Regions from separate parts of the Leisingera sp. UBA4491 genome, predicted to be linked through region 4. Evidence: riboswitches for the same ligand, from Rfam matches in the RefSeq annotation. Region 4 holds a riboswitch; each other region holds the start of a gene.

What was found. A riboswitch is a leader RNA that binds a small molecule or an ion and turns the genes downstream of it on or off. The one in region 4 is predicted to bind cobalamin.
Region 1: linked by a shared signal. The riboswitch ahead of B2P87_RS02050 (ABC transporter substrate-binding protein) and the one ahead of B2P87_RS18875 (DUF1636 family protein) in region 4 are both predicted to bind cobalamin.
Region 2: linked by a shared signal. The riboswitch ahead of B2P87_RS09950 (aromatic ring-hydroxylating oxygenase subunit alpha) and the one ahead of B2P87_RS18875 (DUF1636 family protein) in region 4 are both predicted to bind cobalamin.
Region 3: linked by a shared signal. The riboswitch ahead of B2P87_RS08090 (hypothetical protein) and the one ahead of B2P87_RS18875 (DUF1636 family protein) in region 4 are both predicted to bind cobalamin.

What each region holds. Positions count from the first base shown of each region.
Region 1 is NZ_DGNN01000005.1:118,282-125,370, forward strand. It holds partial or broken gene B2P87_RS02040 (ABC transporter ATP-binding protein) at 186-696, opposite strand; gene B2P87_RS02045 (FecCD family ABC transporter permease) at 693-1,742, opposite strand; gene B2P87_RS02050 (ABC transporter substrate-binding protein) at 1,739-2,749, opposite strand; cobalamin riboswitch at 2,894-3,087, opposite strand; gene B2P87_RS02055 (succinylglutamate desuccinylase/aspartoacylase family protein) at 3,169-4,212, opposite strand; gene rimK (30S ribosomal protein S6--L-glutamate ligase) at 4,217-5,122, opposite strand; gene B2P87_RS02065 (paraquat-inducible protein A) at 5,734-6,351, shown strand; gene B2P87_RS02070 (paraquat-inducible protein A) at 6,318-6,953, shown strand; gene B2P87_RS02075 (MlaD family protein) at 6,950-7,089, shown strand, end outside.
Region 2 is NZ_DGNN01000017.1:145,795-152,883, reverse strand. It holds gene B2P87_RS09960 (TetR/AcrR family transcriptional regulator) at 1-280, opposite strand, end outside; gene B2P87_RS09955 (dihydrofolate reductase family protein) at 296-832, opposite strand; cobalamin riboswitch at 1,104-1,302, shown strand; gene B2P87_RS09950 (aromatic ring-hydroxylating oxygenase subunit alpha) at 1,410-2,645, shown strand; gene B2P87_RS09945 (hybrid-cluster NAD(P)-dependent oxidoreductase) at 2,650-3,735, shown strand; gene B2P87_RS09940 (MATE family efflux transporter) at 3,818-5,221, opposite strand; gene B2P87_RS09935 (DUF5928 domain-containing protein) at 5,364-6,941, opposite strand; gene B2P87_RS09930 (sulfotransferase family protein) at 7,083-7,089, shown strand, end outside.
Region 3 is NZ_DGNN01000016.1:50,617-57,705, reverse strand. It holds gene B2P87_RS08105 (SRPBCC family protein) at 1-382, shown strand, start outside; gene B2P87_RS08100 (serine aminopeptidase domain-containing protein) at 407-1,285, opposite strand; gene B2P87_RS08095 (TetR/AcrR family transcriptional regulator) at 1,356-1,964, shown strand; cobalamin riboswitch at 1,983-2,205, shown strand; gene B2P87_RS08090 (hypothetical protein) at 2,313-2,717, shown strand; gene B2P87_RS08085 (protein-tyrosine phosphatase family protein) at 2,848-3,390, opposite strand; gene B2P87_RS08080 (DNA polymerase III subunit gamma/tau) at 3,584-5,389, shown strand; gene B2P87_RS08075 (hypothetical protein) at 5,365-5,763, shown strand; gene B2P87_RS08070 (YbaB/EbfC family nucleoid-associated protein) at 5,774-6,118, shown strand; gene B2P87_RS08065 (GNAT family N-acetyltransferase) at 6,198-6,701, opposite strand; gene recR (recombination mediator RecR) at 6,836-7,089, shown strand, end outside.
Region 4 is NZ_DGNN01000030.1:10,507-17,595, forward strand. It holds gene B2P87_RS18855 (DUF1513 domain-containing protein) at 1-105, shown strand, start outside; gene B2P87_RS18860 (DeoR/GlpR family DNA-binding transcription regulator) at 231-1,016, shown strand; gene glpD (glycerol-3-phosphate dehydrogenase) at 1,009-2,586, shown strand; gene cobO (cob(I)yrinic acid a,c-diamide adenosyltransferase) at 2,657-3,292, opposite strand; cobalamin riboswitch at 3,344-3,560, shown strand; gene B2P87_RS18875 (DUF1636 family protein) at 3,658-4,068, shown strand; gene cobW (cobalamin biosynthesis protein CobW) at 4,071-5,105, shown strand; gene cobN (cobaltochelatase subunit CobN) at 5,270-7,089, shown strand, end outside.

The DNA.
Region 1 (7,089 bases), on a different contig from region 4:
CCCGAACACCTCCGACACCGTGTCCGGCGTCAAGGCCTGTTGCGGCGTGCCCGATGCCACCAGGCGCCCGCCCGACAGCACCGCCACCCGGTCGCAGGTCAGCGCCTGGTTCAGATCGTGCAGCGCCACCACGGCAGTCACCTTCAGGTTCCGGACACAGTTCAGGATCGACAGCTGGTGGTGGATGTCCAGATGGTTGGTCGGCTCGTCCAGCAGCAGCAGCCCCGGCTGCTGGGCCAGCGCCCGCGCGATATGCAGCCGCTGCCGCTCGCCGCCGGACAGGGTGGCCCATTCGCGCTGGGCAAATGCCTCCATTTCGACCGTCCGCAGAGCTTTGTCCACCTGCCGGGTGTCTTCGCCGCTCCAGGGCCGCAAGGCCGACAGCCAGGGGGTGCGTCCCAGCTCCACGACCGAGCGCGCGGAGATGCGCTCCGCGGTGTCGGCCTGCTGCTCGACGATGGCGATCCGCTGGGCAATTTCCCGGCGCGACAGCCGGGCCAGCGGCTGCTCCGCCAGCAGCACGTCGCCCTGCGAGGGCCGGGCCAGCCCCGCCAGCAGCCGCATCAGCGTCGATTTGCCGGAGCCGTTAGGGCCGACCAGCGCCAGCGTTTCCCCCGGTTGCGCCGACAGCGACACATCCGACAGCAGCTCCTTGCCGCGCACCGAGAAGGACAGGCTGCGGGCTTCGATCCTCATCGCGCAGTCCTCTGCCCGCGCACCAGAATGATGGCAAAGGCCGGCGCTCCGATCAGCGCAGTAACGACGCCGATGGGCAGCACCTGCCCGGGGATGATGATACGGGACACGATGTCGGCGCCGATCAGGAACACCGCTCCGGTCAGGGCGGCGGCGGGCATCAGGCGGCGGTGGCCAGGGCCAACCAGGAACCGCGCCGCGTGCGGGATCACCAGGCCGACAAAGCCGATGGAGCCAACGATCGACACCATCACCGCGGTCATCAGCGCGGTGGCAAAGATCAGCACCACCTGCACCCGCCGCACCGGGATGCCCAGCGCCGCGGCGGAATCGGTGCCAAAGGTGAAGGCATCCAGCGCCCGGGCGTGGAAGCGGCAGACCATCCAGCCCGCCAGCGCCAGCGGCACCGCCAGCCACGCATCCGGCCAGCGCACGCCGCTGAGGTTGCCCATCAGCCAGAACATGATGCCGCGCGCCTGATCCGCATTGGCGGACTTGGCGATGATGAAGGCGGTAAGGGCGTTGAACAGCTGCGAGCCGGCGATCCCCGCCAGCACGATCTGCGCCGCCGCCGCCCGGCTGCTGCCCGCCCCGGCGGCCCGCGCCAGAATGGCGACAAAGCCAAACGCCAGCAGCGCCCCGTTGAAGGCGCCGAAGGACAGCGACAGGGCGCCGCCGCCGAGGCCCGCAATGGTCACCGCCACCGCCCCGGTCGAGGCGCCGGCGGAGATGCCAAGGATGTAGGGATCCGCCAGCGCGTTGCGCAGCAGCGCCTGCAGCACCACGCCCGCCACCGCCAGCGCGGCACCGCACGCCCCAGCCACCAGCGCCCGCGGCAGCCGGTAGCTCCAGATGATGCCCTGGTCCACCGGGTCCACCGGCAGCCCCGCCCCGGCCAGCTTGTTGACAAGAACGGACAGGACAAGGTCAGGCGCAAGCGAGGTTTCCCCGATCATTGCGCCTGCCAGAACCGCCGCAGCCAGCACCGGCAGAGCCAGGCAAGCGCCCCTGACGCCCTGCCAGGCCAGTGCGGCGGCTGCGCTCATGCGCCGTTGCCGATCGCGCTGAGTTCAGCCGCCAGATCCTCCAGCGCCGGGATTGCGCGGATGGTGGCATCCATCGCCTGGGCATCCATCACCACGATGCGGCCGTTCTTCACAGCGTCCATCTGGCTGGCGACCGGATCGGTGCGCAGAAACTCCAGCTTCTTCTCGTAGTCATCGGCGGCAAAGCGGCGGCGGTCCATGCGGGCGATCACGATCACCGTCGGATTGGCCTTGGCGATGGTTTCCCAGCCGACGGTCGGCCATTCCTCGTCAGTTTCGATGACGTTCTTAAGGCCCAGCTGCTGCATCATGTAGCCCGGCGCGCCCTTCTGGCCGGCGACAAACGGGTCGCTTTCCATCTCAGGCGAGGAGAACCAGAACACGGCCGAGGCGTCTTCCAGCGCAACCTCTTGTGCCTTGGCAACTGCCGCGGCTTCGCGGGCCTTGTAGCCGGCGACCAGCTCTGCGCCCTTTTCGGCCTCGCCAAAGATCGCCGCAAGCTCCTCGATGCCCTGATACAGGCTCTCGGTGGTGAACATTTCTGTCCGGGTGCCGTCGCCGCCGGTGGTGTTGTCCTTGCCGGCGCAATCGGCGGGCAGAACATAAGTCGGGATGCCGAGGTCATGGAACTGCTCGCGCTTGGCGACGATGCCTTCGGGGCCGACGTGCCATTCGTACTGCGCCGCCACCAAGCCGGGGCGTTTGGCAACCACGCTTTCAAAGCTCGGGTCGTTGTCGGCCAGACGCTCGACCTTGGCGTTCACCTCGACAAATTCCGGCAGCACGTCGTTGAACCAGACCGAGGTGCCCAGCACCTTGTCCCCCAGCCCCAGCGCATAGAGCACTTCGGTGGCCGCCTGGCCGACGGTTACGGAGGATGCCACAGGGGCTTCGAAGGTGAGGGACTGGCCGCAGTTTTCGATGGTCAGCGGAAAGGATTCATCAGCAGCCGCAGCCTGAGCCGCAAGAGTGAAAGACAGGCCAATAAGGCCGGAACGCAGGAACATTATAGTCGATCTCCATGTGTCAATGACCGGAGAACGGGTGAAAGGGCATTGACCGGCGGGGCAGAAGGTCTGAGCCCTTCCTCTGCGGCGCCTGATCGCGGCGGCGCATCCTGCCGGCAACCTCCCCGGACAACCCCGCCCGGTGTGCTTCGGTTTTTACCGGCAGGTCTCCTGACTGGCGGGTCATCGTCTGGGCCGCCTTCCCGGACCGCTGGGATCCAGTGACGCGATGGCACAGCACTCGCCGCCTACAGTTGCGGGGGCAGTTCCGGTTGGCGCCCGGCAGGCACCGCGGATTCCCTCTTAGCCCTTGCGGGACCGGTTAAGCGCGCGTAGCGCATCGCCCTGCTTGCGGCAAGAAAAAGTTGCCGCTGGCAGGGAAAACCTGCGCGGGAGGCGCCCCCCCCTGCCGGGGCGGGCTACAGGATTTCATCCTCGTCAAACATCGGATCATCCTCCAGCTGGGCGCTGATATCCTCGACCGAATCCTCTGCCTTTGTGACGGAGGGGACCCTTCCCAGATGGAACACTGCATCGCCCTCGTTCACGACGGGCATTACCGCGCGGCCGACAATCAGCCCGTCGAAGGGGGCCAGGATTTCCTCGTCCTGCTCGCCGAAAGGGTCCGATACTGATCCCATCAGCTCCCCTTGCCGGACCAGCTCCCCGTCGTTCCTGTAGACCCTCAGAAGCCCGCCCATCGGCGCCCGCAGCCATTTGCTGGAGGCGCAGAACTGCGGCTGCGATTTGGGTTTGGAAATGCCCTTGGCCGGGACCATCCCCATGTGCCGCAGCACCCGCAGGATGCCGGCCAGCCCGGCCCGGATCGACAGCTCGTCAAAGCGCAGGCCCTCGCCCGCCTCAAACAGCAGGATGTCCTTGCCGATCTCCTTGGCCGCACCGCGCAATGAGCCGTCGCGCAGCGGCGACTGCATCACAATGGGCGCGCCGAACACCCCGGCAAGCTCCCGGGTTTTCGGGTTGTCGGGCGAGATGCGGATCTGCGGGTAATTGGTCCGGTGGACCGCCGCCGAATGCAGGTCGATCCCCAGATCCGAGCGGGCGACCACCTCTGCCATGAACAGATGCGCCAGGCGCGAGGCCAGCGAGCCAAGCTCGCTGCCGGGAAACGCCCGGTTCAGGTCGCGCCTGTCGGGCAGGTAGCGGGAGTGGTTGATGAAGCCGAAGGCATTGACGATCGGCACCGCAATCAGCGTGCCCTTGAGCGTCGTCAGGTTCGGCGCCCGCAGCAGCCGCCGGATGATCTCCACCCCGATCACCTCGTCGCCATGCACGCCGCCGCTGACAAAGACCGTCGGCCCGTCCTGGCGGCCATGCACCACATGCGCCGACATGGTGACCGGCGTGTGATCGGACAGGACGCTGACCGGCAGGTCAACCGTCAGCCGCGAGCCCGGCGCCACCCTGGCATGGCCGATGGCAAAATGCTGCCGCCCCTTCATGCCGTCATCCCTTGCCCTTGGTTTTGGTGGCACCTGCCTTGGCGTTCTTTTCCAGGAATTCGATCATCTTGCCGGCGATATCCAGGCCGGTGGCCTTTTCCACCCCTTCCAGGCCGGGGGAGGAGTTCACTTCCATCACCACCGCGCCATGGTTGGCCCGCAGCATGTCGACGCCACAGGCGTTCAGGCCCATGGTCTTTGCCGCGCGCACGGCGGTGGCGCGTTCTTCCGGCGTCAGTTTCACAACCTGAGCCGACCCGCCGCGGTGCAGGTTGGAGCGGAAATCGCCCTCGGCCCCGGTGCGCTTCATCGCGGCCACGACCTTGCCGCCAATCACGATCGCGCGGATGTCGGTGCCGCCGGCCTCCTTGATGAACTCCTGCATCAGGATATTGACGCCGGCGCCGCGGAACGCCTCGACGACCGACTTGGCCGACCGGTCGGTGTCGGCCAGAACCACGCCGATGCCCTGGGTGCCTTCCAGCAGCTTGATCACGATCGGCGCGCCGCCGGCGAGTTTCAGCACTTCTTCAGTCTGCTTGGGGTCATGGGCAAAGGTGGTGACCGGCAGGCCGACACCGTCGCGCGCCAGCAGCTGCATCGAGCGCAGCTTGTCCCGCGACCGCCCGATGGCGACGCTTTCGTTCAGCGGGTAGACACCCATCATTTCGAACTGCCGCAGCACTGCCGTGCCATAGAAGGTGACCGAGGCGCCGATCCGCGGGATCACGGCGTCATAGCCCTTCAGCTGCTCGCCGTTGTAAAAGATCTCCGGGCGGCGGCTCGCGATATTCATGTAGCAGCGCAGCGTGTCGATGATGTCGAGCTGATGCCCGCGCTCCTCTGCTGCGGCCTTGAGGCGCTTGTGGGTGTACAGGTTGGCATTGCGGGCAAGCATGGCAATTTTCACGTGGTGTCCTTTTCAGGTTGCCGCGCAGCAGCGGCGCGGCTGGCGCAGGCGGCGGTTGAATGGGTTTAGGCCCTGCACAGCAGGGATTTTCTGACAAGTGCTGCTGACCCGTCCGCCGGTATTAGTGTCCGGCGGACGGGCCTCATCGCCAATGGGGATCGATTATCTGCTTTGAGCCTATAAGGTGCCGTATCTGTTTTCAAACGTCCTGCTGCCGGGCCGCCGGGCGCGGCTGGGTTGCCGCCCCAGTACAGCCAGGCTAGTGTCTTGCCTATAGGTAAAAATTCATTGGACCCTGCAGATGGTCACCTTGGCCTGCGCCGCCGTCATCCTGGCCGGGCTTCGCGGGCGTGGTTGCGGCGGCAAGACTTGCGGACGCTGCAGGCTCCCGCGCAAGCTGCGGCCGGCGCAGGCGGTGCAAGGATGCGATTAAAAGTTCCTGCGCGCATTTCCAGGAAAAGAGGCATGTTTTGATTGTTGCGGACAGATCCTTTGTGGTTATGAATGCCAACGCCTTCGTTAGCTGCCGGCGGGCAAGGATATACCGGCGCAGCAGGCTGCGCAGACTGAGTGCCGCGCGGCGGCCGGCGGCTTGAACGGACAAGGATAAGATGGACCCGGAACAGCTGATCGCCTGCCCTGCCTGTGACGTGCTGCACTGCGACCAGGAGGTGGCCAAGCACACCGTCGCCAGGTGCGCCCGCTGCGGCACGGTGCTGGCGGCGCCCAAATCGGGAGCGATGACCCGGATTGCGATGCTGTCCCTGACGGCGCTGATCCTGCTGGCGGCTGCGGCCGGCTTCCCGTTTCTGGAGCTGCAGGCCCAGGGGCTGTCGCACCGGGCCTCGGTGCTGGATGCGGTGCTGGCGTTTTCCCGCGGGCCGATGGCGCCGCTGTCGCTGGCCACAGGCCTGCTGATCGTGCTGCTTCCCGCTGCCCGCTATGGCGCCCTGGTCTATACCCTGGCACCGATGGCCCTGGGCTGGCACCCTGCCCCGCATGCGGCCGCCGTCTACCGCTGGGCAGAGCGGCTGAAGCCCTGGGCGATGGCTGAGATCTTCATCATCGGCGTCGCGGTCGCCCTGGTCAAAGTGTCCGGCCTCGCCCGGGTCGGGCTGGGGCCTGCCTTCTGGGCCTTCGCGGCGCTTTTGGTGGTGACCATCCTGACCGACAGTTCCATTTGCAGGCTGACCGTATGGAAAACCCTGAAGACCCGCCGCGGTTCGTGACCGCAGCCGAGGCCGGGCTGACCGGCTGCCGCACCTGCGGCGCCGTCAACCCAGGCGGCGCGCAGACCTGTTACAGCTGCCGCAGCGCGCTGACCCCGCCCTCCGCTTACAGCCTGCAGCGGGTCTGGGCCTGGCTGGCGGCGGGGCTGATTGCCTATGTCCCCGCCAATATCTACCCGATGCTGCGCACCACCACCTTTGGCCGCGCTTCGGAGAATACTCTGATCGGCGGCATTGCGGAGTTGTTCAGCCATGGCTCCTATGGGGTCGCCTTCATCGTGTTCTTTGCCAGCATCGTGATCCCGCTCGCCAAATTTCTGGCCATCGGCTATCTGGCGGTCTCGGTCCGCAGGCCCGCAGCTCTTGGCAGCCACGGCAGGCTGGTGCTTTATGAGGTTGTCGAATTTATCGGCCGCTGGTCGATGATTGATGTGTTTGTCGTGGCGATCCTGACCGCCCTGGTTCAACTGGATTTTGCCGCTGCCGTCACCCCGGGGATTGCCGCGGTCAGTTTTGCATTGTCGGTTGCCTTCACCATGCTGGCAGCCCAAAGTTTTGATCCGCGGCTGATCTGGAACGCGGAAAAGCGAGAGTATGAATGAGCACGCCTGAACCCGCCACGATGAAAGTCTCCGCGCAGCGCCCGTCGCCGTGGCGCAACCTCTCGCTGGTCTGGCTGGTGCCGCTGGCGGCGCTGGCGGTGTCGCTGGGCGTTGCGTGGCAGGCATACTCCAGCCG
Region 2 (7,089 bases), on a different contig from region 4:
CCTGGGCGCAATAGCGGGTCATCAGGTCCCGCAACCGCAGCTTGGGCGTTGCTGCCATTGACGGGGTGTCTGACCCTTCAAACGCAGTTGCGACGAGGCTGGCGATCATCTCGTCCCTTGTGCCGGCGTGATGGGCAACGGCCATCGGGGTGACGCCAAGCGCCTCGGCCAGCGCCTTGAAGGTCAGGGCCTTGCTGCCGCCCGTGTCGAGCAGCTGCAGGGCCTGCCTCAGCACATCGTCCTTGCTGAGGGTCCGGCTGCCCTTGGGCGGGCGTCCCATCCGCGGGGGCATCGGTCAGATCACCCGGAACGTGGTCTGCACCATGCCGGCGGGCAGGATCCGGGAGCTTGCCACCTTGAGGTCGATGTCGCGGTCCAAGCTGCCAAACAGGGGGATGCCGCTGCCGATCAGGATCGGGATCGTTGTGATGGTCAGATCGGCGATCAGCCCCTGGCGCAGGAAGGACTGCACCAGCCGGCCGCCGTCGATATAGGCGCGGGTCCAGCCTTCTTCTTGCAGGTCCTGCATGAGGTCTGCGGGCGCGGCGGTGCTGAGACGCACCTTGTCCTTCAGCTCCTCGGGAATGTCCTGCCCGGTCAGGCTGCTGCTGAGGACCACAACCGGTTTGCTGTAGGGCCATTGGCCGAAGCCGAGGAGGGTGCGGAAGGATCCTGTTCCCATGACCAGCCCGTCGACGCCGTCCATGAACGCGGCAAATCCGCCATCGCAGTCTTCGGCGGCGGGCTGCTTGGACAGCCAGTCCAGAGAATGGTCCTTGCGGGCCACGAAACCGTCGAGGCTGGTGGCGATAAAGACGTGGCCGGTGGTCATCGGCTGCTCCTGTGTTTCATTAAACTATACGATATATAGTTTAATGCATCCCGCTTTCCAAGAGGCCGGTACCGGGAATGCTGGCTGCGAATCGGCTCGGTGCGGCAGGCAGCGCCTAACCGCATGAAAGATAAGCGCTTGCCGCAAACGGGCTGGCGAGTGCCGGTTTGAGTTTCTATACATTCCTGTCCCGCCGGGCACGGCAAACATGCATGTCTTTTTCCGGTTTCGGCGGGTCGGATTTGTCTCCGCGCAACGGCCGCGTTTAGGGCAATTTGCGCCTCAGCAAGGTGCCGCCCCCTGGGGCGGAGAATTGGGAAGCTGGTGAAACTCCGGCACTGCCCCCGCAACGGTGACCCCGGGCAAGGCATGGCAAAGACCACTGAAGCATGCGCTTCGGGAAGGTGCCAGGCCCCGCCGCCGAATGGCCCCGGGACAGTCCGGAAACCAGCCTTGCCACGAAAACGTCAACCGCGGGCGGCGGCGGGGCGGTTGCGGGCGCGTGGCCTGTGATCTCTCTCCTCATGCCTGCAGCCAAGCCAACCTGCCGCGGGGATGCGGCAAAGGAGAGAAGCAGATGCTTCACGACAGCGAGATCCTGGCCAGACTGGTGGCCCGTCAGAAAAACTATTCCCTGGAGCAGGCATTCTATACCGATCCGGGCGTGCTGGATCTGGACATGCGCCAGATCTTCTACCGCGAGTGGCTGTTTGCCATTCCCGCCTGCGAGATCCCCAAGGCCGGCAATTTCGTGACCCATCAAGTCGGCGCCTACAATGTCATCATCGTGCGCGGCACCGATGGCGAGGTGCGGGCCTTCCACAACGCCTGCCGCCACCGCGGCTCGGTTGTGTGCAAGGCCAAGAAGGGCAATTCGCCCAAGCTGGTCTGCCCCTACCACCAGTGGACCTATGAACTGGACGGTTCGCTCTTGTGGGCGCGCGACATGGGGCCGGATTTCGACGCGTCCAAGCACGGGCTGAAGCCGGTGCATTGCCGCGACCTGGCGGGCCTGATCTACATCTGCCTGGCGGATGAGGCGCCGGACTTCGATGCTTTCGCCGCTGTAGCGCGTCCCTATCTGGAGCCGCATGACCTGGCCAACGCCAAGGTTGCCTATGAAAGCTCGATCATCGAGAACGGCAACTGGAAGCTGGTCTGGGAGAACAACCGCGAGTGCTATCACTGCGGCGGCAACCACCCGTCGCTGTGCCGGACCTTCCCCGAAGATCCCTCGGTGACCGGTGTTGAGGGCGGCGAGACCCCGCCGCACCTTCAGAAGCATTTCGACCGGATCGAGGCGGCGGGTATTCCGGCCCAGTTCCAGATCGACGCGCGCGGCCAATACCGGGTAGCGCGGATGCCGCTGAACGAGGGCGCCGAGAGCTATACCATGGACGGCAAGGCGGCTGTGGCCAAGAAGCTGGGCCGGGTGCCGTTTGCCGATGCGGGGACGCTCCTGGAATTCCACTATCCTACCACCTGGAACCACTTCCTGCCGGATCATTCCATCGTGTTCCGCGTCACCCCGATCAGCCCGACCGAGACCGAAGTCACCACCAAATGGCTGGTGCACAAGGATGCCGTCGAAGGCCAGGACTATGACCTGAAGCGGCTGACCGAAGTGTGGGTTGCCACCAACGACGAGGACCGCATCGTGGTGGAGGACAACCAGCGCGGCATCAACTCGCCCGCTTATGAGCCCGGCCCCTATTCGGAGGTGCAGGAAAGCGGTGTGATCCAGTTCTCCAACTGGTATGCCGAGCACCTGACCCGTGCGCTGACCGGCCGCAACTTGATCGCGGCGGAGTAACGGCATGGGACTGCAGGCCAATTTCGAGACGCTGGACGAAACCCTGGCGTGGAAGGACGACGAGATGCTGGAATGCGTCTCTGTCGTGCCGGAAGCGCCGAACACCGCCACCTTCAGCTTCCGCGCGCCGTCCGGCGCGTGGTTCAAGTATCAGCCGGGCCAGTTCCTGACGCTGGAGCTTCCGGTGCCGGGCGGCACCGTCTGGCGCACCTACACCATCAGCTCCTCGCCCTCGAGGCCGCTGTCGATCTCGGTCACGGTAAAGGCGCAGGCCGACAGCATCGGCACCCGCTGGATGCTGGACAACCTGAGCCCGGGCATGTTCCTCAAGGCCTCCGGTCCGGCGGGCCTGTTCACTCTGCCGAAGCGCCCGAACGGCAAGTTCCTGTTCATCTCGGCGGGTTCCGGCATCACGCCCAGCCTGTCGATGACCCAGTACCTGTTTGACCGCGGCCAGTCGCCCGATGTCAGCTTCATCAACTGCGCCAAGCGCCCCAGCGAGATCATCGCGCGGCGCCAGCTGGAGGGCATGGCGGCGCGGGTGCCGGGGATCAAGCTGCATTTCGTGGTCGAGGAGGACGACCCCTATCAGGTCTGGACCGGCTACCGCGGGCAGCTGAATCAAATCATGCTGGGCCTGATTGCCGGCGACTACCTGGAGCGCGAGGTCTACTGCTGCGGGCCGGATCCGTTCATGCAGGCGGTGCGCGACATGCTGAACGGCCTGGGCTTCGACATGGAGAACTACAATCAGGAAAGCTTTGGCGCGCCGGTGGAGACCGAAGCCGATGTGCCGGAGCTGGACGATGTGGTGCCGGAAGAGACCGCGGCGGCAGAGATCACCTTTGCCGCGTCGGGCGTCACCGCCACCTGCACCGAGACCGATACGGTGCTGGCGGTGGCCAAGGCGTCGGGCCTGAATATCCCGTCGGGCTGCACCTTCGGCATCTGCGGCACCTGCAAAGTCAAGAAGACCGCGGGCGACGTGCATATGGTCCACAACGGCGGCATCTCGGAGGAGGATGTGGAGGCAGGGTATATCCTGGCTTGCTGCTCCAACCCGATCGGCCGGGTTGAGGTCGAGATCTGAAGGCCCAGGGGCGCGCGCCGGATCCGGTGGGCGCCCTTTTCCGTGGCTCGGCCCCGGATCAAGCGTCCAGTGCCGCAGGGCGTCACCAGCCGCGGCGGCCCAGCAGGGCATGCAGCCGGTTTTGCGGCGCAAAGGCATCGACCTGGGCAGGCCGGGTGAGGCCCCGCAGCACCCGGTGCACCAGCAGCGCGCCAAGCCCGGCAAAGATCATCCCGCCGGCGGCCTGGCCTGCCAATACTCCCGGCGCACCGGCCAGGTAGCCGCCCAGCACCGCCAGCGGCCAGGTGCCCAGGGTGTGGCGGCCCCAGTTGATCCAGGTGGAGTAGACCGGGCGTCCCAGGTTGTTGAAACTGGCATTCTCGACAAAGATCGCCCCGTTGAAGAAATAGGCCAGCGCCAGCGGCCCGCAGAACAGGTATATCAGCCTGCGGGTCTCTCCGGTGGCCGAGAACAGGTCGGCAATCGGCGCCCTGAGCGCAAACAGCACCGCCGCCATCAGCAGCACATAGACTGCGGTAAAGGTGATGCCGGCCGCAAAGGCCTGGCGGACGCGGGCAAATTGGCCTGCGCCGAAGTTCTGGCCGATGATGGGGCCGATGGCGCCCGACAGCGCAAAGATCACCGAAAACGCCACCGGCATCAGGCGGCCGATCACCGCCATGCCGGCGACGGCCTCGGTGCCGAACTGGGCAATTTCGCGCAGCACGATGGCGTTGCCGACCGGGGTGGCGATATTGGTCAGCACCGCCGGCACCGCAATCGAGCGGATCGTGCGCAGGTCGCCGGCAATCTGCCCGAAGCCAGGCCGCATGAACCCCCGGTGCACCCGGATCGCTGGCCAGAAAGCCGCCGCCAGCATACAGGCCCGGGCCAGCACCGAGGCAATGGCCGCCCCGTCCAGCCCCAGCCCCAGGCCAAAGATCAGCAGTGGATCCAGCACCGCATTCAGCCCGCCGCCGTAAAGCGTCGCCACCATCGAGCGGCGCGCATCGCCATGGGCACGCAGCACCGCCATGCCGGTCATCGCCAGCGCCATCACCCACATCGTCGGCAGGATGATCCAGACATAGCGCATCGCCAGGCGCAGCACCTCGCCCTGGGCGCCAAGCAGGGTCAGGATCTGCTCCAGCCAGGCCAGCACAAGGATCGGCATCACCAGCCCGGTCAGCACGCCGATGGCGGCGACGCTGGTGGCGTAATGCCGGGCCAGATCCGGTCGGCCCGCGCCCAGTTCCCGCGCGGTTAGCGAGCCTGCGGCAATCGACAGGCCGATATTGATCGAGTTGGTGAAGAACAGCAGGGTGCCCGCATAGCCCACCGCAGCTGCCAGCGCGTCATTGCCCAGCATGGCGATGAACGCCATATCGACAAAATCCACCGCGAACATCGCCATCAGGCCGATGCTTGCCGTCAGCGACATGCGGGTGACATGCCGCATCAGGCTGCCGGTCAAGAAGACGGCCTTGCGTTCTGCCGGGTCTGCCATCCCTTACCCCTCTTGCTGGTCCGGTTCCGCTCCGGCGGCAGGCGGGCGCACGCAGGCCCCGGGCGGGGCCGCTTCATCCGCCCATGCCGAGGCCACCGGGGCCGGCTTGTCAACCTGTGCCGCTGCAGGCGCGGCGCCCGGCTCAGTCGGCAAACAGAGACTTGCTTGCGGCAATCTCCATCGCCTTGTCCCGGGGCAGGTTCAGGAAACCGCTCAGCTGGCCTGCGTTTTCCTCCGTGCTGGCGCCCTCGCGCAGGTTGTACAGCCGACTGTAGCCGGCATCGCGGATGCGGTCGCCTTCATGCAGGATATCGTTGCGGATCGTCGGCAGCAGCCGCTCCAGCGTCAGCTGCGGCGTGCGCGCGCCCGCCAGGCCGGTCCGCTGGGCATGGCCGGCCAGGTAGTCATCGCTGAACGCGCAGTCGATGTGCAGGAACCGGGTCGAGGAGCGGTCCGAGTGGAAGTCATTCATCAGGTCGATGGCGGCGGGATCCAGACAGATAATCAGCTGGTCCGTCTCGTAGTATTCGAACAGCATCCGCAGCAGTGCCCGGCGGTGGCGGGTGCGCTTCATCAGCGCGGCCTGGATGCCGCCAAGGTCGGGCAGGGCGGTGTCTTCCTCATCGAACAGATACTCGACGGCGGGAATGCTGGTGGCCTGGCGGATCTGCTCCAGCAGCCGTTTGGCCACATGCCACTTCTTGCAGACCACGACCAGCAGCTCGCGCTGGCGCCCCAAGCTGCTCTCGGTCTCCCAGAACCGCGGCGCAAAGCGGCGCCCGGTGCGGCCGCGCTGGGCCAGGAACCTGTAAAGGCTGCGCCCCTCGTTGGAGATCTGAAAACTGACGCCTTGCGCCGCGTAAAGCCGCCCCAGGCGCAGTTTCAGCTCCTTCGCCTCCGGGCTGATCTTGCGGGCAAACAGGAAGTCCTGGCTGAGCAGCAAATCATAGTGGTCATTGTAGAAATTCACCGGCATCCCATAGTCGGTGAACATCAGGAAGGTGAGCGTGCGGGGGTCGATTTCAGATTCCGGTATCAGATGGCGCACCAGGGTCTGAAAAAAAGTCTCATCCGGGATCCATGTGGTGCGGAAGAACCGCATCACATCGCGGCGCTTGCGGATGAAGCCCAGGATCCACTCCACCGTGCGCCGCCGCAGGCACCACCACTGGCTGCCGATCTGCACCTGGATATCGGCAGGGATGTCCCGTTGCAGCCCCAGCCGTTTCTGCAGGCCGTGGCTCCAGTAGAACAGCTGCTTGTGCTTTCGCTCGTTGAAGAAATGCCGGTAGATCAGACGGTCCTCCTTCATGCCGGTCTTGATCCAGTCGCTTTCAAAGAAATCGAAGCTTTCGATGAAATCCCTGTCATGCTCATCCAGAAACCGGTGGGCGTATTCGGCGGTTTTCACCGCCATGCAATCGCCCGACAGCATGTAGAAATGAGTGGCGCGCGGGAAATCCTCCAACGCGCTTTGCAGTGCGTGCAGCGTTGCCTGCACCAGCGACCATTCCCCCCAGCCGCATTTGATCCGCTTCCGGGCGAAGGTGACATTGGGGTTGCCGTCCAGCTCCGTCCGGATCAGCTGGTAGTCCTCCTCCGCCGCCCGCCCGTCAAAGTGAATCGCCATGTAGTCGCCGACCGCGGTCAGCTGTTCAGCCTGCTGGACAACCGCTTCGGGGTCTTTGTGGCAGAGCAGGATATATGCGATTTTCGCCATGGGGTGGACGGAGCGCCTTGTCTTGCCTGATTGTTTCTCTTGATAAGCGGGCTGACAGCACGAATAAACCAGATAGTTCCCGTTTCGCTAAACTTATGCGAAGAAGCTGGGGACAACGCGCAAGAAAAATGAGGGCAGCGGATGGGGT
Region 3 (7,089 bases), on a different contig from region 4:
CGCCCTGCGCCGCGGCGTCGAGCTGCAGCGCACCGGCGACCTCTCACAGCCTGAGAGCGGGCTGGCCTGGGATCTGAATTTCAGCTTCCGCGGCAAGCCGCGCGAGATCCGGCTGACGCTGGCGTCCTATACGCCGGAGACCGGGCTGGCCCTGACCGGCAGCGGCAGCGGCATCGACGGCCGGATGGAGATCGAACTGCTGGCGCTGTCGCCGCAGCGGACGCGGATGGCGGTACAGCTGGAGCTGTCACCCACCAATCTGACCGGCCGCCTGCTGGTGCAGTCGCTGAAGCTTGCGCGCAGCAAGCTGACCAGCCGGTTCAAGCTGCGGCTGGCGGAATTCGCCAAATTCAGCGAAGAGCGGCTGAAACGCACCGCCTAAGCCGCTGCGCCGCGCCGCAACAGGTCAGGGCTGCGGCAGCAGCCGCGGCCACAGCGCGGCATTCTCGCGGGCAAACGCGCCCAGATGGCCGATTGCCTTCAGCCCCAGATCCTGCGGCGCCAGAACCGTGCGGCGCTGGTTTGCGCCGCCAAAAACCTCGCCCAGCCGCCAAACGGCCGGCGGCGGCACGACGTCGTCATCTGCCAGCGCAAACAAATCCACCGGGATGCCGGTCTCTGCCCAGCGGGGCAGCGGCAGGCTTTGGCCGGTCTCCGGCAGATAGCTGCCCCGGGTGGTGCACCAGCGCCGCCATTGCCAGTAAACCCCCGCCGGCAAATCGGCCCCGAACCCCACCGCACGCCCGGGAAGATACCCCAGGGCACGGACCGCCAGCGGCACATGGCCGAACCAGAAAGCCAGTGCCAGCGCACGGTAGGGCCAGGGATGATCGTGGTGATGCACCAAGCCGCCCGCAACCACGATCATGCGGGCGACGTCCTCAAGATCATTCTGCAGGGGCATCAGCATCGCCCCCAGCGAATGGCCGATCACCCACAACGGCACGCCCGCATAGTGCCGCCGCATTTCGGCCCGGGCAGCAGGCTGATCCGCCAGCGCCCAATCGGCCATTGTGATCTTGGACCGGCGCGGATGTCCCCGCGCCGAGTCCCCGGAATCCGTGTAGTCAAAGGTCAGGCAGGCAATCTGCTGCTCCGCTGCCAGCCAGCGCGCAAAATGCCGGTAAAACCGCTGCGGCACCCCGGTTGCGCCGTTCAGCACCACCGCCGCCCGCGCCGTCCCGCCCGGATGGTACAGCCGCCCCGCCAGCACGGCCTCCCCGGACGCAAAGCGCAGCGCTTCCTCCCGGATACCGGCGGTATGTTCTGCGTGTCTGTCCAGCATGGCAGCCTCCTAGACCAATTGGTCCACTTCCTGACTGGACCAATTGGTCTAATGCTGTCAAGCTGCCGCCATGACTGACGTGACGACAGCCAGCCCGCCTGCCAGCAGCCAGGCTCCGGCCCCGACCCGGGACCGGCTGATCCGCGCTGCGGCCGAACTGTTCCGCAACAAGGGCTACAACGGCACCGGGCTGGCGGAGCTTCTGGCCGCAGCCGGGGCGCCCAAGGGCTCGCTCTACCACCATTTCCCCAACGGCAAATCCGACCTTGCGCTGGCGGCGTCCACCTGGGCCTCGGACCAAATGCTGGCACTGATCGACGCCGCCTTCGCCCCGGCGCCCAGCTTTCGGGCCGGGGCCAAGACGGTCTGCTACAAACTGGCAAAACTCTTTGACAAGCAAGGCAAGTGGAGCGGATGCCCGGTCTCTGCAACCCTGTTCGCCGGGCCGGAGAACAACGCCTTCCGCCAGCACGCCGCGGATCTGTTCGAAAGCTGGATCGCCGCCACCGCCCGCCACGCCCAGCGCCTGGGCCTGCCGCAGGAGGAGGCGCGCGCAGCGGCGGAGAATTTCTATATTCTGCTGCAGGGCGGCTGGCAGCTGGCGCGGGTGCGGCGCGACTCGGATGTGATCCGTGCCCTGCACACCCAGATGCAAATGCCGCCGCAGAAAACCGATTGACGACTCACGGAACCAACCGCTACCGCTTGTGGTGATGGTTCCCGTGCCACAGAATCTTGTGTCCGGGATGAAAAGGGAACACGGTGCGGCCCCGCCCCAGGCAAGGCCAATTCCGCGACTGCCCCCGCAACTGTAAGCGGCGAGCGACCCCGATAGAGCCACTGGCCCGTAAAGAGGCCGGGAAGGATCGGGACAGCGACGACCCGCAAGTCAGGAGACCTGCCATCGAATGTGAAACTCGAACCCGGGCGGGGTGTCCGGACAGGGTCTGATGGCACCGCGGGACTCCCGCTTTCTCATCCGGTCTCTTGTCTTCTGCCCCCCGCACCACGCGCGGAGGGCGCAAATATGATGTGGACGGACACAACGCATTTCTATGCGGCAACGGATTGCAAGTATCTGGGGCGCCCCTGCCCCGCCGCAGAGCGGATGATCGGCAAGCTGGCCGAGGCGATGACCAAGGCCAAGCCCCTGACCCAGGAGGATTTCGAGATCACCGGCACCACTGCGCTGGACGGCTGCCCGCGCAATTGCCCGGCGCAGTTCGTGGCCAGCCACGACCGGATCCGCCTGTTCTGCGGCGTTGGCGAGGACGTCCCGCGCGAGGGCCTCGACCGTTTTGCCGATGCCATCCTCAACCGCGACGGCACCGGCTTTGCGGCGTCAAAACTGGACGCCCGCCCCTGCGCGCTGATGGAAGCGCTGCCGAAAACCGCGGAGGCGCGGCAGGCTGAGCAGATGATGGCGTTTTGAGCACAAAATTATCTATGCTCTAAGGGCTGCGCCCAAGCCTGTGAGGGGGCGAATGCGCCCTCCCTTGCGGAAGCCCGGTTGCAGCCCGGCCTATCGGCCGGGCGAAAGTCAATTTGGATGACCCTGCGATCTAACCTGCCACCTGCCCCGCGCAGGCCCAATCCAGCTGCGCCTCGGTCTCCACCGCACAGGGCCTGACCGCCCGCAGCCGCGTTAGCGCCAGCGCTGGATCCTCGCCGCATTCGATCATCAGCCGCAGCACCGCCATGCCGGACCGCCCGCAGCCGCCCCGGCAATGCACCAGCACCCGGCCGCCGCCCGCCAGCGCCTGCCGCGCCGACTGGCTGGCCGCAGGCCATTTCGCCGCCACCGCCGGCGGCGGCACCTGGAAATCCGGCACCGGCAGATGCACCCAGCGGCAGGCCATGCTCTGGATATCCACCCCCAGCCGTGGCGCACCGGCGGCCACGTGCTCGGCCTCGGTGGTCATTGAAAACACCAGCCCCGGCTTCCATTGATAGATCTGGATCAGGTCGCCCCGGTAATCGCCCTCCGCGCCGGGAAGCCGGCACAGCGCCAGAATACCGCCGCCCGCAGACAGCGCGTGGATGGTCAGCCCGACCGGCGCCGCCGTGTCCGGCGCTGCTGGTTCAGAGGTTTCTTCAGATCGCATACCGCCTCCTTAGCCGCTGCGCTCCTGCTGTCCCCCGCGTTGCCCCGCCCCAGCAGCCTAGCCGTTAACCGCGCAATGCCAAAGCCCTTTTGCGGCCCTGGATTGCGCCCTTCTGCGGTGGACGAACGGGCTGCGGTTCAATACCCTGCGCGCAACGCGGGGCGCCCGCAATCCGAATCCGGCACGAGAGATCATGAACGACATCCCCAGCGGCACCACCGGCGGCACCGGCCAATCCCAGTATCAGGTTCTGGCCCGCAAGTACCGGCCCGAGACCTTTGCCGATCTGGTGGGCCAGGACGCCATGGTGCGGACGCTGAAAAACGCCTTCGCCGCCGACCGCATCGCCCAGGCCTTCATCATGACCGGCATCCGCGGCACCGGCAAAACCACCACCGCGCGGATCATCGCCAAGGGCATGAACTGCGTCGGCGAGGACGGCCAGGGCGGCCCCACCACCGATCCTTGCGGCAAATGCGAGCACTGCACGGCGATCATGGAAGGCCGCCATGTGGACGTGATGGAGATGGACGCCGCCAGCCGCACCGGCGTCAACGACATCCGCGAGATCATCGACTCGGTGCAGTACCGCGCCGCCTCCGCCCGCTACAAGATCTACATCATCGACGAGGTCCACATGCTGTCGACCAGCGCATTTAACGCGCTGCTGAAGACGCTGGAGGAGCCGCCTGCGCATGTGAAGTTCATCTTCGCCACAACCGAAATCCGCAAGGTGCCGGTGACAGTGCTGTCCCGCTGCCAGCGCTTCGACCTGCGCCGGATCGAGCCGGAGGTGATGATTGCCCTCTTGCGCAAGATCGCAACGGCTGAGGGCGCCCAGATTGCCGACGACGCGCTGGCGCTCATCACCCGCGCCGCCGAGGGCTCTGCCCGCGATGCGACCTCGCTGTTGGATCAGGCGATTTCCCACGGCGCCGGCGAGACCACCGCCGATCAGGTCCGCGCCATGCTGGGCCTGGCCGACCGCGGCCGGGTGCTGGACCTGATGGACATGATCCTGCGTGGCGATGCGGCGGCGGCGCTGACCGAACTCAGCGCGCAATACGCCGAGGGCGCCGACCCGCTGGCGGTGCTGCGCGATCTGGCGGAGATCACCCATTGGGTGTCGGTCGTCAAAATCACCCCCGATGCGGCAGAAGACCCCACCGTCAGCCCGGATGAGCGTGCCCGCGGGCAGGCGATGGCCGGCGCGCTGCCGATGCGCGTCCTCACCCGCATGTGGCAAATGCTGCTGAAAGCGCTGGAGGAAGTCGCCGCCGCCCCGAACGCGATGATGGCGGCGGAAATGGCGGTGATCCGCATCACCCATGTGGCCGACCTCCCCTCGCCCGAGGAACTGATCCGCAAACTGCAGGACACCCCGCCCCCGCCGCTGCCGCCATCCGGGCCCGGCGGCGGTGCGCCGATGCAGGGCATGGGCGCTCCGGCGCTTGGCGGCACCGCGCCCGCCAGCGCCCAAGGCGGTCCGGCCGACGGCGCACCAATAGCCCGTGGCGGCGGCGGCACGGTGATGGCGCTGGCGCCGCAGGTCAGCTCCGCGCTGGCCCGCTACCCGAGTTTTGAGCATGTGGTCGAACTGATCCGCACCAACCGCGATGTGAAACTGCTGGTCGAGGTCGAAACCGGCGTGCGGCTGGTCTCTTACCAGCCTGGCCGGATCGAATTCACCCCTTCGGCACAGGCGCCGCGGGATCTGGCTGCCCGGCTTGGTTCCGCGCTGCAGAACTGGACCGGCGCCCGCTGGGTGGTCTCCATCGCGCCGGATGGCGACGCCCCCACCATTGCCGAAATCCGCGACGCCGCCGAGAACGCCCTGCGCGAGAAGGCCACCGCGCATCCGCTAGTGCAAGCGGTGCTGGAAAGCTTCCCCAAGGCCAAGATCACCCGCATCCGCACGCCGGAGGAACTGGCCGCCGAAGTTGCCGCCGACGCCCTGCCCGAGGTGGAGGATGAATGGGATCCGTTCGAGGAAGAGTAACGGTTTGCCTGACGGCCCTCTCGCTCACCTTGCCGGCGGCCGCCTTCGCCAACACCTGCTTTGCACCGGACGAAACCATCGACAGCGCGTGGGAAGTGCTTCTGCGGCTCTCGGTCAAGCCTGTTGCATTGACCCTTTTCGCCCTTGCCGGATTCGCGCTGTACAGCAGAAAGCGCCTGCCGTTTGCACTCGCGGGCGCGTTTTGGGGCGTTCTGGCATTCGTCATAGCCGTCGATAATCATGAGCTTTTCTTTGACGATAAGAACGTCCTCGGCATAATCCAGGACTGCACAGCCTCCCCCCACTTGTTCATTGCGCTCGCAATTGCGATATGTGCGGGCATGACTTACGGCGCCCTGCGCCCCCGCACTTAGGAGAACACAGATGCTTAAAGGCCTCGGCGGTCTTGGCGACATGGCCAAGATGATGAAATCGGCACAGGAACTGCAGACCAAGATGGCGCAGATGCAGGAAGACCTGCACAACGTCATGGTGACCGGCGAGGCCGGCGCAGGCCTGGTCAAGGCAACCGCGTCCGCCAAGGGCGACCTGAAAGGCTTGGACATCGACCCGTCGATCTTCAACGGCGACGACAAGGAAGTGGTCGAGGACCTGATCCTGGCCGCGATCAAGGACGCTCAGGCCAAAGCGGCCGAGAAAGCGCAGGAAGAGATGACCAAGCTGACCGAAAGCATGGGCTTGCCCAAGGACATCAAGCTGCCGTTCTAAGCGGCACAGATATCCCTTTGCAAAAGGCGGCCCGGCGACGACCCGGAGCCGCCTTTTCTTTTGCCTGTACAGGCCCGCCTCACCGCGTCTCCAGCCGGAACTTCAGGAACCGCTGCCCCTGGTACTGGACTTCCCCGGTCTGAACCGCGCCCAGCCGCGCCAGCGGGCGCATGTGGCGCCGCGTCGGCGGCAGCAGGAAGGTGACAAAGGGGATACGCGGATCCTGGCGGGCAAACGCCAGCGCCTTGCGGGCAATGGCCGGCCCCAGTCCAAAACAATCCGCCCGCAGCACCAGACCGAAATCCCACTCGGCTCCTTCTTTCTGAAACCCGCCCCAGCCGAGGTAATCCTCGCCGCGCAGAAACGCCCAATGGCCCAGCCCGTCGCGCCGCCAGCAGGATTCCTTCGCGGCCACGAAATCCCTGGCAGCGGCGGCGTCCCAGGCCCCTGTCAGCAGCGGCATATGCTCTGCCATCCGCAGGTCGCTCATATGGCGGGCAATCTCCTGCGGCGGCACCTCCGTCAGCCGGGCAAACCGCAGCTGCCGGACCCCGTTATCCTCCCGCGATACACCGTTTTCCATGCCGCCCCTCCCTCAGTCATGCCAGGGCATAGACCCGGCCCGCGGAAAAACAAACCCCGAACATTTTCCTGCCCGGCCCTTGCGCTTCCCTGCCCCGATCAGCCTATATGGCTGGGAAGAAAAGGGCCCGCGGCATGATCAAGAACTCCACCAGCGAAATCGAAGACCTGATTGCCCTGATGGCCAAGCTGCCGGGGCTGGGGCCGCGCTCGGCCCGGCGCGCGGTGCTGCATCTGATCCGCAAGCGGGCACTGCTGCTGACGCCCCTGGCCGACGTGATGAGCGAGGTGGCGGCAACGGCGCGCGAATGCCTCAACTGCGGCAATGCCGGCACCAGCGAGATCTGCCCGATCTGCACCGACGAACGGCGCGCCAACGGCGAGCTGTG
Region 4 (7,089 bases):
GCCAGCACCGGCACCGGCCGGCTGATCGCCGTCTCAGACACCGGCCAGACCCTTCTGCACCGCGCGGACCTGGCGTGGGACAACCACCTGATCCCGCTGATCTGACTCAGCGCCGGACCGCACCCCAAACGGGGCGCCCTTTCGTTTGCGCCACGAACGAAACCAATGCGAAAACGAATAGTGACTCCTTGCGCGCGATACGCTACAGAATCGCTGCGAAAGGAAAGCGCATGGATGCCAGCGGCCGTCAGAACGAAATCATCTCCCTGCTGAACCGGCAGGACCGGGTCGAGGTCGAGGATCTCTCCCGCCGCTTTGGCGTCTCCCTGCAGACCGTGCGCGCCGATCTGCGCGACCTGTCGGCGCGCGGCGCCCTGTCCCGCGTGCACGGCGGCGCCGTCCGGGTCAGCGCCGCCGCCAGTCAGGACTATGAGGACCGGCGCAAGCTGAACGCCGGCAACAAGCTGGCGATGGCCGCCCTGGCGGCAGAACTGATCCCGGACAATTGCTCGCTCGCGCTCAACATCGGCACTTCCACCGAACAGGTTGCCCGGGCGTTGTCCGGCCACAGCGGCCTGACGGTGATTTCCAACAACATCAACATTATCAACATGATGATCGGCGGCCAGGCGAAGGAACTGATCCTGGCCGGCGGCACCGTGCGGCAAAGCGACGGCGCCATCGTGGGCGAGGATGCGGTGGATTTTTTCTGCCGCTACAAGGTGGATTTCGCCGTCATCGGCGCCTCGGCGCTGGACGCCGACGGCGCAGTGATGGACCACGACGCCCGAGAGGTTTCCGTCGCCCGCGCGATCCTGAAAAATGCCCGGCAGAAGGTGCTGGTCTGCGACGGCAGCAAGTTCGACCGCTCCGCCCCGGTGCGGATCTGCGATGTCGCGGATCTGGACGTGGTGATCACCGACCGCCCCGTGCCGGAAGAATTCGCCGAGGCCGCGCAGGCCGCAGGCACCCGTATCCTCACCGCAGGACAAAACGAAAGCAGCGAAAATGACTGACACGCCTGTAACGGACCTTTTCATCATCGGCGGCGGCATCAACGGCTGCGGCATCGCCCGCGACGCCGCAGGCCGCGGGCTGTCGGTGACATTGGCAGAGATGAATGATCTGGCCTCCGCCACCTCCTCCGCCTCGACCAAGCTGTTCCACGGCGGATTGCGCTATCTCGAATATTTCGAATTCCGCCTGGTGCGCGAAGCGCTGATTGAGCGTGAGGTGCTGCTGAAGGCAATGCCGCATATCTCCTGGCCGATGCGCTTTGTGCTGCCGTTCCACAAGCACATGCGGTTTGACAGCGAGACGCCCACATCCAAGCTGCTGACAACCTTTATGCCCTGGATGAAGGGCCGCCGTCCGGCCTGGCTGATCCGGCTGGGGCTGTTTCTGTACGACAGCCTTGGCAAGCGCGGCATCCTGCCCGGTACTGCCAAGCTGGACCTGGCAAGCGACCCTGCGGGCCGCCCGCTGAAGGCCAAGTTCAAGACCGCCTTTGAGTATTCCGATTGCTGGATCGAGGATGCCCGCCTGGTGATGCTGAACGCCCGCGACGCCATGGCCCGCGGCGCCAAGATCCTGACCCGGACCGAAGTGCTGTCCGCGGACCGCCAGTCAGACCACTGGGTGATCCGCACCAAGGACCACGCCACCGGCGCGGAGCAGGAGCACCGCGCCCGGATGCTGGTCAACGCAGGCGGGCCGTGGGTGGCCGATGTGCTGCACCAGAAGCTGGGCCAAAACAGCCGCGAGAACGTCCGCCTGGTGCGCGGCAGCCATATCGTGGTGCCGAAACTGTTCGACCACGGCCGCTGCTATTTCTTCCAAGGCACCGACGGGCGGATCATCTTTGCCATTCCGTACGAGCAGGATTTCACCCTGATCGGCACCACCGACGCCGACCACCCGGACCCGGACACGGCACCCGTCTGCACCGAAGCCGAGCAGGAATATCTGGCGGCCTTCGCATCGGAGTACTTCGAGAAGCCGGTGAAGCGCGAGGATATCGTCTGGACCTATTCCGGCGTGCGCCCGCTTTATGACGACGGCGCCAGCTCCGCCACGGCGGCCACCCGCGAATACGTTCTGACGCTGGACCAGGCGCAGGCGCCGCTGCTCAACGTCTTTGGCGGCAAGATCACCACCTACCGCAAGCTGGCCGAGGCGGCGCTGGCGAAGATCGGCGAGGTGTTCCCGCAGCTGCCCGCCAGCTGGACCGCAGGTGTGGCGCTGCCCGGCGGCGATTTCCCGGTGGAGGACGTGGCAAAGCTGACCTCCAAACTGGCCGCGGACTATCCGTTCCTCACCCCCTATTGGACGGGCCGGATGATCCGCGCCTATGGCACCGAGGCCTGGGAGGTGCTGGGAGACGCCAAGACCGCCGGTGATCTGGGCCAGGATTTCGGCGCCACCATTACCGCCCGGGAACTCGACTGGGCGATTGCCCGCGAATGGGTGCGCGCAGGCGACGATTACTTGTGGCGGCGCACCAAGCTGGGCCTGCGGCTGGATGAGGCCCAGCGCGCGGCGGTGGATGCCTACATTCAAGGGAAAGCCGCACAGTTGGCGGCATGATACAAACGGCCGCGCCCAAGCCTGAACGGGGCCGGCGCGGCCCGGCCTGCCGGCCGGGCGATGGCTCTGCTTAGAACTCGACGCCCTTCTGCGCTTTTACCCCGGCGCGGAAGGGATGTTTGATCTGGCCCATCTCGGTCACCAGATCGGCAATCTCGATCAGCTCTTCCTTGGCGTTGCGCCCCGTCAGCACCACATGGGTCATCGGCGGCTTGTGCTCCACCAGGAACTCCAGCACCTCTTCCAGGTCCAGATACTCATAGCGCAGCGCGATGTTGATCTCGTCCAGCAGCACCATGGTGTTCTTCTCGTCCAGGATCATCTCCTTGGCCTTTTCCCAGCCCTTCTGCGCCGCGGCAATGTCGCGCGCCTTGTCCTGGGTCTCCCAGGTGAACCCCTCGCCCATGGCATAGAACTGGCACAGATCGCTGAAGTTCTCCTCGATCAGCGTCCGCTCCCCGGTCTGCCAGGCGCCCTTGATGAACTGCACCACGGCGCAAGGCATCTTGTGGGCGATGCAGCGCATGATCATGCCAAACCCGGAGGAAGACTTGCCCTTGCCCGGCCCGGTGTGGACGATGATCAGGCCCTTCTCGCCCTCCTTGGTCTTCATCATCCGGTCGCGCGCGGCTTTTTTCTTGGCCATCTTAGAGGCGTGACGGGCGGCTTCTTCCTCTGAGATGCCGGTTTCAGACTTTTCGCTCATGGGGGCTCTCCAGCTGTTTGACCCCATGTCTTGACAAAGAAGGGCGCGATAGCGCAAGGGGGTTTCGCTGGTTCCTGCGAAAGCAGGCGAAGAGGGAATGTGAAGGCCGCCAAATTTCTTTGGAGACCCGAAGCACAGCCGCCCCCGCGACCGTGACCGGATGAGGCCGCCATGCCACTGGGAGAGATCCCGGGAAGGCAGGATGGCCGGCAAGGCCCGCGCCTTGGCATCCGCAAGCCGGGAGACCTGCCAGCAACAGAGAGAACAACGGGCGGGCGGGGTGTTCCGCGACCGGTTGAGGGGCTGGCACGCTGCCGCCCCCCTTTCGGCCATCCCGCACGCCTGCCGCGACAGGAGACGCGCCGATGGCTGACGATATGGCAGGCAAGACTGCCAGCACCCCGGGACCGGTCACGCTGACCGTTTGCCTCACCTGCCGCCGCGAGGGCGCCGACCCGGAGGGGGCCCGCCCCGGCGCCATCCTGCACGCCGCACTGGCAGAGGCCGGGATGCCCGAAGGCGTCGCCTTGCGCGGTGTCGAATGCCTGTCCTCCTGCAAGCGCGGCTGCGCCGTGGCACTCGTCGGCGGCGCCGAGCGCTGGACCTATGTCTACGGCGACCTCGACCCGGACCAGCATGTCCCCGAAATCCTGGAAGGCGCCGCCGCCTATGCCGCTACCGCCGACGGCGTGGTGCCGTGGCGCGAACGCCCGCAGACCTTCCGCAAGCAATCCGTTGCCCGCATCCCGCCGGCCAAGTTCTTCTCCGAGGAGTAAACATGAGCGACCTCAACAAGATCCCCGTCACTGTCATCACCGGCTTCCTCGGTGCGGGCAAGACCACGCTGATCCGCCACCTGATGCAGAACCCGCAGGGCAAGCGTCTGGCCGTGGTGGTCAATGAGTTCGGCACCGCCGGCGTGGACGGCGACATCCTGAAGTCCTGCGCGGATGAGAACTGCCCGGCAGAAAACATCATGGAGCTGGCCAACGGCTGCATCTGCTGCACCGTGGCCGATGACTTCATCCCCACCATCGAACAGCTGATGAACCTGCCGGAGAAGCCGGATCACATCGTGATCGAAACCTCCGGCCTGGCGCTGCCCAAGCCGCTCTTGAAGGCCTTTGACTGGCCCGCCATCCGCTCCCGCATCACTGTGGACGGCGTGATTGCGCTGGCCGATGCCGAGGCGGTCGCCAAGGGCCAGTTCGCCCCCGATCTGGACGCGGTGCAGGCCCAGCGCGAGGCGGATGACAGCATCGACCACGAAACCCCGCTGTCGGAAGTGTTCGAGGATCAGATCTCCTGCGCCGACATCGTGCTGCTGTCCAAGGCCGACCTGGCCGGCGACGCAGGCGTCGAGAAGGCCCGCGCGGTGATCGAGGCCGAGGCGCCGCGCAAGCTGCCGATCCTGCCGATGAGCGAAGGTGTCATCGACCCGCGCATCATCCTGGGCCTGAACGCCGCTGCCGAAGACGATCTGGAGGCCCGCCCCAGCCACCACGACGGCCACCACGACCACGAGCATGACGATTTTGAAAGCATCGTTGTCGAAATGGGTGAAGTCTCCGATCCCGAAGCACTGCAGAATGCCATCGTGAAACTCGCCCGCGAACGCAACATCCTGCGCGTCAAAGGCTATGTCGCGGTGGAGGGAAAACCGATGCGGATGCTGGTTCAGGCCGTGGGCGAGCGCCTGCGCGCCCAGTATGATCAGCCCTGGGGCGCGCAGCCGCGCAAGACCGCCCTAGTGGTCATCGCAGAGCATGACGACATCGACGAACAGGCCATCCGCGCCGAGCTGGGGGCCTGAAGCAAGTGAAATTGAAGCGTCAGAAATTGAACGGTCCCGCCCGGCGGCACGCCGGGCAGCGCCCGTCCCGCCCCCCACGGGGCGGGCGCTTCGCTTCCTGCCCCGCCGGGCCGGGCGCTGCCCTCCCCGCTACCAAACGACCTTACAGGCAGGGAGCCTGACCCATGCACGTCGTCTTCCGCGAAAGCCACGGCCTTGACGAGACCGACACGCCGCAGGACCTCGGGCAGACGCCCGGCGATCTGGTGGTGCTGTCGTTTTCCGACAGCGATCTCGGCGCCTTCGCGGCAGGCTGGCACCGGGCGGACGGCAAGCTGCCCTCTCTGCGCCTCGCCAACCTGGTGGCGCTCAAGCACCCGCTGTCGGTCGACGTCTACGCGGAACAGACGCTGGAGGGCGCCAAGGGCGTTCTCGTCCGCCTGATCGGCGGCGAAAGCTACTGGTCCTATGGCCTCGCCACGCTGCAGGATCTCGCCCGCCGCAAGGGCATTGCGCTGGCGATCCTGCCCGCAGACGGGCGCGAAGATGCGCGGCTGGATGAGCTGTCCACCCTGCCCGTCTCCACCCTGCGCCGCCTGCAATCCCTGTGCGACGCCGGCGGCGCGGTGGCAGCCCAGGCAGCACTTGCCCAGCTGTCGCTGGCGGCCGGCCTTTATGCAGGCCCCGTCCTCGGCCTCAAATCCATGCCCGAGCACGGGTTCTACGACCCGGACAAGGGCGTGCTCGCGGACCTTCCGCCGCAGGACAGGCCGCTGGTGCTGGTCAGCTTCTACCGCTCCTACCTCACATCCGCCGACACCGCGCCGGTGGACGCGCTGATCGAAGAAATGCGCGCCCGCGGCTACGCCGCCTTCGGCACCTTTGCCGCCAGCCTCAAGGCGCCCGCGGCTGCGGACTGGCTGCGCGCCAAGCTCCCGGAGTTGACCCCGGCCGCAATCATCAACGCCACCGCGTTTTCGGCCCAAGGCACCGACGGCAGCGCCTCGCCGCTCAGCACCACCGGCTGCCCGGTGTTCCAGGTTGCCCTCTCAACGGCCCGCAGGAAAGACTGGCTTGAGGCCGGCCGCGGCTTGTCGCCCGCCGACCTTGCCATGCATGTCGTGCTGCCCGAGGTGGACGGCCGCATCTTCGCAGGCGTCGTCAGCTTCAAGTCGCCGGGCAGGAAAGACCCGGACCTGCAATATTCCCGCTTTGCCCACCGCGCGGACGCGGACCGCATCAGGGCTGCCGTGGACCGTGTGGAGGGCTGGCTGCGCCTCGCCAAACTGCCGAATGCAGACAAACGCCTTGCACTGGTCCTTTCGACCTACCCGGGCAGAGACCACAACCTCGCCCATGCGGTCGGGCTGGACGCGCTGGCCTCCTGCGACGAAATCCTGCGCGCGCTCTGGGATCAGGGCTATAGCGTCGAGCCGCAGGAGAACACCGGTCTGCGGCTGATGGACGAGACGCTGAGTGTCCCGCTGGAGGACTACAAGGCCGCCCTCGCCGCCCTGCCGCAAAACCTGCAGGATACCTTGGCCGAGGCCTGGGGCCGCCCGGAAGAAGACCCAGACTGCCGCGATGGCGCCTTTCAATTCAAGGCCTTGCGCGCTGGTAAAGCGCTGATCGCGCTGCAGCCAGAGCGCGGTGAGGTGAAAACCCGCGTCGACGATTACCACGATCTCGACCGCACCCCGCGCCACGCCTATGTGGCCTTTTACCTTTGGCTGCGGGCGCAAAGCGATGCCCTCGTCCACATCGGCGCCCACGGCACGCTGGAATGGCTGCCGGGCAAGGCGGTGGCGCTGTCGGATACCTGCTGGCCTGAGGTTCTGACCGGCCCGCTGCCCGTCGCCTACCCCTTCATCGTCAACGACCCGGGCGAGGCCGCCCAGGCCAAGCGCCGCATCGGCGCCGTCACCATCGGCCACCTGCCGCCGCCCTTGGCGCAGACCACTCTGCCCGAGGGCATGGCGCGGCTCGAAAGCCTGCTGGATGAATA